2 regions of the Streptomyces purpurogeneiscleroticus genome follow, and region 2 is predicted to be linked to the other one. Evidence: riboswitches for the same ligand, from Rfam matches in the RefSeq annotation. Region 2 holds a riboswitch; the other holds the start of a gene.

Region 1 (4,408 bases), on a different contig from region 2:
GTGCGCTGCTCGTCGCCGTTGGCTCGGTGGTACGCGCGGACCGCCAGCAGGCCCGCGAGCTCGCCCTGCGAACCGGCGTTGGGCTGCAGGGAGACCTTGTCGTAGCCGGTGACGACGGCGAGGCGCTCCTCCAGCTCCTGGATGAGGGTGAGGTACCCCTGGGCCTGGTCGACCGGCGCGAAGGGGTGCAGCTGGCCGAACTGCGGCCAGGTCACCGGCTCCATCTCGGTGGTCGCGTTCAGCTTCATCGTGCAGGAGCCGAGCGGGATCATGCCGCGGTCCAGCGCGTAGTCGCGGTCGGCGAGGGTGCGCAGGTAGCGCAGCATCGCGGTCTCGGAGCGGTACTGGTGGAAGACCGGGTGGGCGAGGTAGTCGTCGCTGCGCAGCAGGGACTCGGGCAGCGCGTCGGCGGCGGCCGCGTCCAGCTGCTCGATGTCGCCCTGGATGCCGAAGGCGCCGAGCACGGCGGTGAGCTGGGCGCGCCCGGTGGTCTCGTCGCAGGCGATGCCGATCAGGTCGGCATCGACCTGGCGGAGGTTGACGCCGGCCTCGCGGGCGGCGGCGACGATCTCGGCGGCGCGGCCGGGGACCCGCGCGGTGAGGGTGTCGAAGTACGTGCCGTGCACCACGTCGATGCCGCCGGCGCGGAGGCCCTCGGCGAGGACCGAGGCGTAGCGGTGGGTACGGCGGGCGATGGCGGCCAGGCCCTCGGGGCCGTGGTAGACGGCGTACATGCCGGCCATGACGGCGAGGAGGACCTGCGCGGTGCAGATGTTGCTGGTGGCCTTCTCGCGGCGGATGTGCTGCTCGCGGGTCTGCAGGGCCAGGCGGTACGCCTTGTTGCCGTCGGCGTCGACGGAAACTCCGACCAGGCGGCCGGGGAGGCTGCGGGCGAACTTCTCGCGGACGGCCATGAAGCCGGCGTGCGGGCCGCCGAAGCCCATCGGCACACCGAAGCGCTGCGTCGTACCGACCGCGATGTCGGCGCCGAGCTCGCCGGGCGAGGTGAGCAGGGTCAGGGCCAGGAGGTCGGCGGCGATGGTCACGATCGCGCCAAGTTCGTGAGCCTGTTCGATGAGCGCGCGAGGGTCGCGGACCGCGCCGGAGGCGCCGGGGTACTGCAGCAGCACACCGAAGACGCCGCGCTCGGCGATCTCGGCGGGGATGCCGTCGCTCAGGTCGGCGACGACGACCTCGACACCGGTGGGCTCGGCGCGGGTCTCTATGACGGCGACGGTCTGCGGCAGACAGTCGGCGTCGACGAGGAAGACGCCCTTCTTGACCTTGCCGACGCGGCGGGCGAGCGCCATGGCCTCGGCGGCCGCGGTGCCCTCGTCCAGCAGCGAGGCGCCGGAGGTGGGCAGCCCGGTGAGGTCGGCGACCATGGTCTGGAAGTTCAGCAGGGCCTCCAGCCGGCCCTGCGAGATCTCCGGCTGGTACGGGGTGTACGCGGTGTACCAGGCCGGGTTCTCCATGACGTTGCGCAGGATGACCGGCGGCGTGAACGTGCCGTAGTAACCCAGGCCGATCATGGAGGAGAGCACGCGGTTGCGGTCCGCGAGGCCCCGCAGCTCGTCCAGGACCTCCGCTTCGGTACGGCCCTGGGGCAGGTCCAGCGCCTCGGCGCTCTTGATCACGTCGGGGACGGCGGCCACGGTCAGTTCGTCCAGCGAACCGAAGCCGATGTGCGCGAGCATCTTCGCCTGGGCCGCCTGGTCGGGGCCGATGTGGCGCTGCTCGAAGGGGGTGCCGCGCTCCAGCTCGGTCAACGAGATGCGGTTGGTGGTCATCTGCGGGGGCCTCCTGGTCTCTGGGACCTACGAGGGGCACCACGGCGCTGGTGCCCGGACGGCCTCCCCCTCTGTCATCTCAACCTGAGAGCTTCACCGGAACGCACGCAGCGTCCGGTTTTCACCGTCGGTGAGGAGGGGCTCCGGTGCTGCACTGGTCCGTGGCCCACCCTGCTTTCCAGAGTGATCTCGTCCGCGCGGTACGTGTGCCTGAGAGATTCCGGGGAGGAGTTGCTCCTTCGGCGCCTCCGGCCCGGGGGTCGGAGAGCTCTCCCGCACGGGGTCATCGATCGCTGACCAGCCTACCAGCGCGACTGCTCGGCATCCTTCGAGTGGCCAGGGCGGGAAATGTGCCGTTTCGTAGGGTGCAAAGGGCGGTTCCGGCAGGTAGGAGGAACAGTGCAGACCGATATCGATCCCCGCAGTCTGATCGGCCGCAAGGCGTTCGACCGGCACGGCACCAAGCTCGGCACCGTCGACGAGGTGTACCTGGACGACGCGACCGGCGAGCCGGAGTGGGCAGCGGTCCGTACGGGGCTCTTCAGCCGGGACGCGTTCGTGCCGCTGGAGCCGAGCCGGCTGGTCGACGACGCGCTGCACGTGCCGTACGAGCGGAAGCTGATCAAGGACGCGCCGGATTTCGGAGTGGGCCGTCACCTCTCGCCGGAGCAGGAACTGCAGCTCTACCACCACTACCGGCTGGATATCTCCGCCACGGACGCGGAGCTCGCCGGGGAGGACGCGGTCGGCCGCCCGACCGCCGGCTCCGCCGACCGGGAGTTCGGGCGGATAGCGGGCTCGCCGGAGGACTGAGCGGCAGGCGAGGACGGCTCCGCGACTGCCGGAGCTGCCGACGAGGGCGGATCCGCGGCCATGGGCGGGTGCGCTTCCCCTTCGTGAGCGGGCGGAACATCCGCCGCGGCAGAGTCCTGCGGACCGCCGCCCACCAGAGGCAGCGCCTCCCCCGGCGTCAGCGCCGGATCGTCCACCAGAAACGTCCGCACCCGTCCCGGCGCCGACCAGGGCTGCTCGAACCGTACGGTGACCCGCCCCAGGCCGCTTCCCTGGACCCATCCGGGGCCGTACTCGGCGTGCACCACGTCCAGGCCCGGCAGCCACTTCCTGGGCCGCTCAGCGGCCTCCTCGGCCTCTTCCTCCCCACTGTCCGCTGCCGCCCCGTCCGCCGCTCTGGCCTCCTCGACGAGCCGGGCCTCCTCGGCCGCCCGCTCCGTCGCCACCTGCGCGAAGAGGTCCTCCTGCGTGAAGTCGGCGAGGCCCGTCACCCCCACGCCGAGCAGCCGCACCCCGCCCGTCGTGTCGATCAGGTCCAGCAACCGCCCGGCCGCCTCCCGCACCACCGCGGGGTCGTCCGTCGGCCCGCGCTGCGTCTCGGACCGGGTCAGCGTGGAGAAGTCGTAGTTGCGCACCTTCAGCACGACCGTCCGGCCCGAGCGCCCGGCCGCGCGCAGCCGCTGCACGCACCGGTCCGCCAGCCGCATCACCTCGGCGCGCACCCTCGTACGGTCGGTGAGGTCCACCTCGAAGGTGTCCTCGACGGAGATCGACTTGGCGTCCCGCTCCGCGACCACGGGCCGGTCGTCCCGGCCGAGCGCCATCGCGTACAGCCCCGCGCCGTGCGCCCGCCCCAGCAGCCGCACCAGCTCCGCCTCACCGGCCTCAGCGGTCTCCGCGACCGTGTGGATCCCGGCCTTGCGCAGCGCCTCGGCCGTGGCCGGGCCGACGCCCGGCAGCGTCCGCACGGTCATCGGCCCGAGCAGCTCGCGCTCCGTGCCCGGCTCGATCAGCACCAGGCCGTCCGGCTTGGCCTGCTCCGACGCGATCTTCGCGAGCATCTTGGCGCCCGCGAGCCCCACCGAGCCGGTCAGTCCCGTGACCGCCACGATGTCCCGGCGCAGCTGCTCCCCCACCGCACGGGCCGATGCGGCGTCGTCGGCGACACCGCCGGCCTCCAGGTCCACGAAAGCCTCGTCCAGGCTCAGCGGCTCCACCAGGGGCGACAGCTCGTGCAGCAGCGCCATGACCTTTTCGCTCACCTGGCGGTAGACGTGGAAGCGGGGCGTGAGATACGCGGCATTGGGGCAGAGGCGGCGGGCCTGGGCGGTGGGCATGGCCGAGCGGACGCCGAAGACGCGGGCCTCGTACGACGCGGTGGAGACGACGCCGCGCCCGCCGATGCCGCCCACCACCACGGGCTTCCCGCGCAGGCTGGGCTTGGCCGCCTGCTCGGCGGCCGCGAAGAACGCATCCATGTCCAGATGCAGGATCGTCGGCGCACGTCTCACGTCACTGATGGTGCCGTACGCCACTGACAATCGGCCGCGCGGCGGGCCGGGACCGCTCCGGCAGGCGCCGTACGTCGGCTTCCGCCGAAGCCGTACGACTACTCCTGCGTTCCGCGTCGTACCGTGCGTCTGCACGGGCTCCGTACCGCGCGTCCGCCCCCGCCTCGCCGCCCGGCGCTCTAGACCGCGCGGTTCCTCCGGCGGGCCAGCTCGTCGTGGGGATTGTGGCCGATCAGGGTCTCCCCGGTGTCCACGCGCTCTCCGTGCAGCTGGGACAGCCCGGCCTCCACGTCCCGCCAGACCACGCCGACGGCG
Region 2 (4,408 bases):
CGAACAGGGCTGCCTGGTTCGCGGAGGCGCCCGAGTGCGGCTGCACGTTGGCGTACTCGGCGCCGAACAGCTCCTTGACCCGGTCGATCGCGATCTGCTCGGTGACGTCGACGTGCTCGCAGCCGCCGTAGTAGCGGCGGCCGGGGTAGCCCTCGGCGTACTTGTTGGTGAGGACCGAGCCCTGCGCCTCCATGACGGCGACCGGAGCGAAGTTCTCCGACGCGATCATCTCGAGGGTGGACTGCTGACGGTGGAGTTCGGCGTCGACAGCGGCGGCGACGTCGGGGTCGAGCTCATGGAGGGAGCTGTTCAGAAGCGACATGAGTCTTCCTGGGTGGGAGCCTCCGAGGGGCTTGTGACCCCTCGGCACGGCGGGCGGGCGTAGGTCAGCCGGCGGTGAAAGCGGTGTACTCGTCAGCGGAGAGCAGGTCCTCCGGCTCGCCGCTCAGCTTCACCTTGAACAGCCAGCCGCCCTCGAAGGGGGCGGAATTCACCAGCGACGGGTCGGCCACGACGTCCTCGTTGATCTCGGTGACCTCACCGTCGACCGGGGAGTAGAGATCGCTGACGGACTTGGTCGACTCCAGCTCGCCGCAGGACTCACCCGCGGTGACGGTGTCGCCGACCTCGGGGAGCTGGGCGTAGACGACATCGCCGAGCGCGTTGGCCGCGTGCTCGGTGATGCCGACCGTCGAGACGCCGTCCTCGGCGGCCGACAGCCACTCGTGCTCCTTGCTGTACCGGAGCTGCTGGGGGTTGCTCATGGTTCGATTCTCCTGGATGCGCGGGAATGATCGTGCAGAGGGTCTTGACAGGTGAGACGCGAACGCGTCACTTCTACCGTCCGCAGGGACGGGCCGTGGCGGGTTGCGCCACGCCGGGCGGCTACTTCTCGCGCTTGTAGAAGGGCAGCGCGACGACCTCGTAGGGCTCGTGCTTGCCGCGGATGTCCACGGCGACGCCCTTCGTGCCCGGCTCGGCGTGCGCCGCGTCCACGTACGCCATCGCGACCGGCTTGCCGAGGGTGGGGGAGGGGGCGCCGGAGGTGACGGTGCCGATGGCGGTGCCCTCCGCGTCCACGACCGGGTAGCCCGCGCGCGGCACGCGGCGGCCCTCGGCGATCAGCCCGACCAGCTTGCGCGGCGGGTTCTGCGCGGCGCGCTCGGCGGCCGCGGCCAGCGCCTCGCGGCCCACGAAGCGGCCCTCGTTCCCGGGCTTCTCGAACTTCACGACCCGGCCCAGGCCCGCGTCGAACGGCGTCAGGGAGGTGGACAGCTCGTTCCCGTACAGCGGCATGCCCGCCTCCAGGCGCAGCGTGTCGCGGCAGGACAGGCCGCAGGGGACCAGGCCCGCGCCCTTGCCCGCCTCGGTCAGCGCCTCCCAGAGCGCGACCGCGTCGGCGGGCCGGACGAACAGCTCGAAGCCGTCCTCGCCGGTGTAGCCGGTCCGCGCGATCAGCGCCTCGACGCCCGCGACGGTGCCGGGCAGGCCCGCGTAGTACTTCAGGCCGTCCAGGTCGGCGTCGGTCAGGCTCTTCAGGATGCCGGCGGACTCGGGACCCTGGACGGCGAGCAGCGCGTACGCGTCGCGGTCGTCCCGCACGGCGGCGTCGAAGCCGGCCTGTCGCTGGATGAGCGCGTCCAGCACGGTCTGCGCGTTGGAGGCGTTGGCGACGACCATGTACTCCCGGTCGGCCAGCCGGTAGACGATCAGGTCGTCCAGGATGCCGCCGTCCTCCTGGCAGATCATCGTGTACCGGGCGCGGCCCGGCTTCACCGAGCCGATGTTGCCGACCAGCGCGTAGTCGAGGAGGTCGGCCGCCTGCGGGCCGGTGACGGTGATCTCGCCCATGTGGGAGAGGTCGAAGAGGCCGGCGCGGGTGCGGACGGCGACGTGCTCGTCGCGCTCGCTGCCGTAACGCAGCGGCATGTCCCAGCCGGCGAAGTCGGTCATGGTCGCGCCGAGCGCGCGATGCGTGGCATCGAGCGCGGTACGACGGGGTTCACTCATGGCAGCGGGCTCCCGGGGTGGACGACAGGGACGTATCGGACGTCTCCCCATCTGTCATCGGAACCTGAGAGGTTCACCGAAAGCCCCCATCGGGGCTTCGGCTTGCACCTTGGGTGGGGCCGCACCCGGGCGGCCCGCTTTTCAGATCTGCCTCGTCCGCGCAGTACAGGGGCCTGAGAGATTCAAGGGAGTACTTGCTCCTTCGGCGCCCCGCCGTGGCCTGGCGGGAACTCTCCCGCGCGGATTCAAGCGGCCGGTATGCAGTTGAGCGCCGGTGTGCGGTCACGGTGCACGGTGGCGCGCACATCATTGCACGGGAGCGCCGGATAGAGGAGTCCCGGCCCGCACACCCGGGGCATCCGGCCCGTACACCCGGAGTACCCGTCCCGCACACCCGCCGTACGTCGCACGACCTGTCCCGCGCTTGATGCTCATTACCTTTTCTTGACACTCTGCGGGTATGGGGGAGACCCAGTGAACCAACGGGGAGGGCGATCACGGTGCAGAGGCAAGCCGTATGCGCGACGACGGCGGGGGTCGCGCCCGGCGCGGTGCCGCGCCGTGCCCGCGTGCCCAAGGCGGTGGCGCGTCCCGGCCGCGGCGCGCCCCTGATGGACCTGCGCGGCATGGAGGGCGAGGCGGCCGTCCGGGAACTGGGCTTTCCCGCGGGCGGTCTGGTGATCGTCTCGGGGCTGCCCGGCAGCGGCAAGAGCACGCTCATGCAGCGCGTGGTGCCCGCGCTGGACAGGGCCGGTGCGCCCGTGCACCGCATCGACTCCCAGGACGTACGGGAGCGCTGGGAGGCGGGCCGGCTCGGCAGGCTGCCGTACGGCCTGGTCCGCCCGCTGGTCCGGGCCGCGCACTACCACGGCCTGCGGCAGGCGCTGCGCTCCGGCGGCAGCGTGGTCGTGCACGACTGCGGCACGCTCGCCTGGGTGCGCCGCTGGATCGCGCGCACCGCCCGGCGGGAGGGCCGTGAGCTGCATCTCGTCCTGCTCGACGTGCCGCCGGAGGTGGCGCTCTCCGGGCAGCGGGCGAGGGGCCGCGGGGTGTCCGGTTACGCCTTCGGGCGGCACCGGCGCGCGGTCCGGCGGCTGCTGGCAAGGGCCCGGACGGCGCGGCTGCCGAAGGGGTTCACGGCGTCGGTGCTGCTGGACCGGCGGTCGGCGGACGCACTGGAGCGGACGACGTTCGGCTGACGTCGACCGCCCCGTCTTGAGCTCCGGGACGGGGGGCGAATCGCTCGCCGCGGACCGCTAGGGTTTTCGACCAAGCAGCGCGGTACGAAGCGGGTGGTGACCATGGACATTCCGGAGCAGAGCATCCCTGGGCAGGGCATTTCCGAACAGGGCATTCCGCAGTTGGCCTGGCCGGCCAACGAGCTGGAAGAGGTGCTCGCGGCGTCGGTGGGCCACCCCAACGCCGGCGCCCGGATCGTCGAGGTGCTCGGCCGCAGCCGGATCTGGGTGCCGCTGCCCAAGGGCGGCGGCCCCGACAGCGCCGGCTTCGGCCGGCCGGGGCTGGACCTGCCCACGGTGGAGCTGCCCGACGGCATGGCGTACGTCCCCGTCTTCAGCTCCGAGCAGGAGTTCCTGCGGGTCGTCGGGGCGCACATGCCGTGCACGGTCGCGCCGGCCCGCGAGTTCGCCCGCGGCCTGCCGCCCAAGATCGGCATCGCCGTGAACCCGGACGGCACCGTCGGCGTACCGCTGCCGCCGCCCGCCGTGGCCGAGCTGTGCCGCGGTGACATGCCGCGCGAGGGCCTGCCCTCCGGCGGCCGGGTGCGGCTGTACGAGCCGGACTGGCAGGACGAGCCGGTGGACTTCCTCGCCGCGGCGGGGCTGGAGTTCTCCGGCGTTCCGTACGTCACGACCGCCCGCCGCTGCCTCGCGAACATCGAGGGCGACGCGCCCACGCTCTTCGTCGGCGTGCAGGTCGCCGACCCGGCGGCCGCGTTCCAGGACCAGGCGCAGCGGGACGGCGCGCTCGCCGCCCTGGGCCGGGCCCTCGGCGCCGTACCGGTGCCCTGGCCCGTCCAGCTGGTCATGCTGGACATCGCACAGGACCCCGTCGTGGACTGGATGCGCGAGCGGGTCCGGCCGTTCTACGCACAGGACCTGGGGTAACGCGAAACCGGGCCGCGTGTCACGGGGCGCGGACGCGAACCGGACCGTACCGTGACGGATCGCGCGCGCCCGGCCCGGGCCCGGCACCGGACCCGCCCTTAAGCTGGTGCAATGACCGGGCGGGCGCCCCACGTGCCTGCCGAGAGAAGGGACGGGGACACGTGAGCGCGGGTGCGCATCAGGGAGCGGCGGCCGGCCAGGTCGAGCAGGTGCTGCAGCAGGTCTCGCCCGGCCGGTACGACGCCTATGAGGCGCTGCTGCAGGCGCTGGCC

Evidence for each region. A riboswitch is a leader RNA that binds a small molecule or an ion and turns the genes downstream of it on or off. The one in region 2 is predicted to bind glycine.
Region 1: linked by a shared signal. The riboswitch ahead of gcvP (aminomethyl-transferring glycine dehydrogenase) and the one ahead of gcvT (glycine cleavage system aminomethyltransferase GcvT) in region 2 are both predicted to bind glycine.

The regions. Positions count from the first base shown of each region.
Region 1 is NZ_NHSG01000122.1:9,581-13,988, reverse strand. It holds gene gcvP (aminomethyl-transferring glycine dehydrogenase) at 1-1,790, opposite strand, end outside; glycine riboswitch at 1,979-2,076, opposite strand; partial or broken gene CCS38_RS06405 (PRC-barrel domain-containing protein) at 2,190-2,597, shown strand; gene CCS38_RS06400 (DNA polymerase IV) at 2,483-4,093, opposite strand; gene CCS38_RS06395 (MerR family transcriptional regulator) at 4,273-4,408, opposite strand, start outside.
Region 2 is NZ_NHSG01000385.1:664-5,071, reverse strand. It holds gene glyA (serine hydroxymethyltransferase) at 1-322, opposite strand, end outside; gene gcvH (glycine cleavage system protein GcvH) at 387-764, opposite strand; gene gcvT (glycine cleavage system aminomethyltransferase GcvT) at 886-2,010, opposite strand; glycine riboswitch at 2,162-2,258, opposite strand; gene CCS38_RS27920 (AAA family ATPase) at 2,511-3,209, shown strand; gene CCS38_RS27915 (enhanced serine sensitivity protein SseB) at 3,312-4,136, shown strand; partial or broken gene CCS38_RS27910 (enhanced serine sensitivity protein SseB C-terminal domain-containing protein) at 4,298-4,408, shown strand, end outside.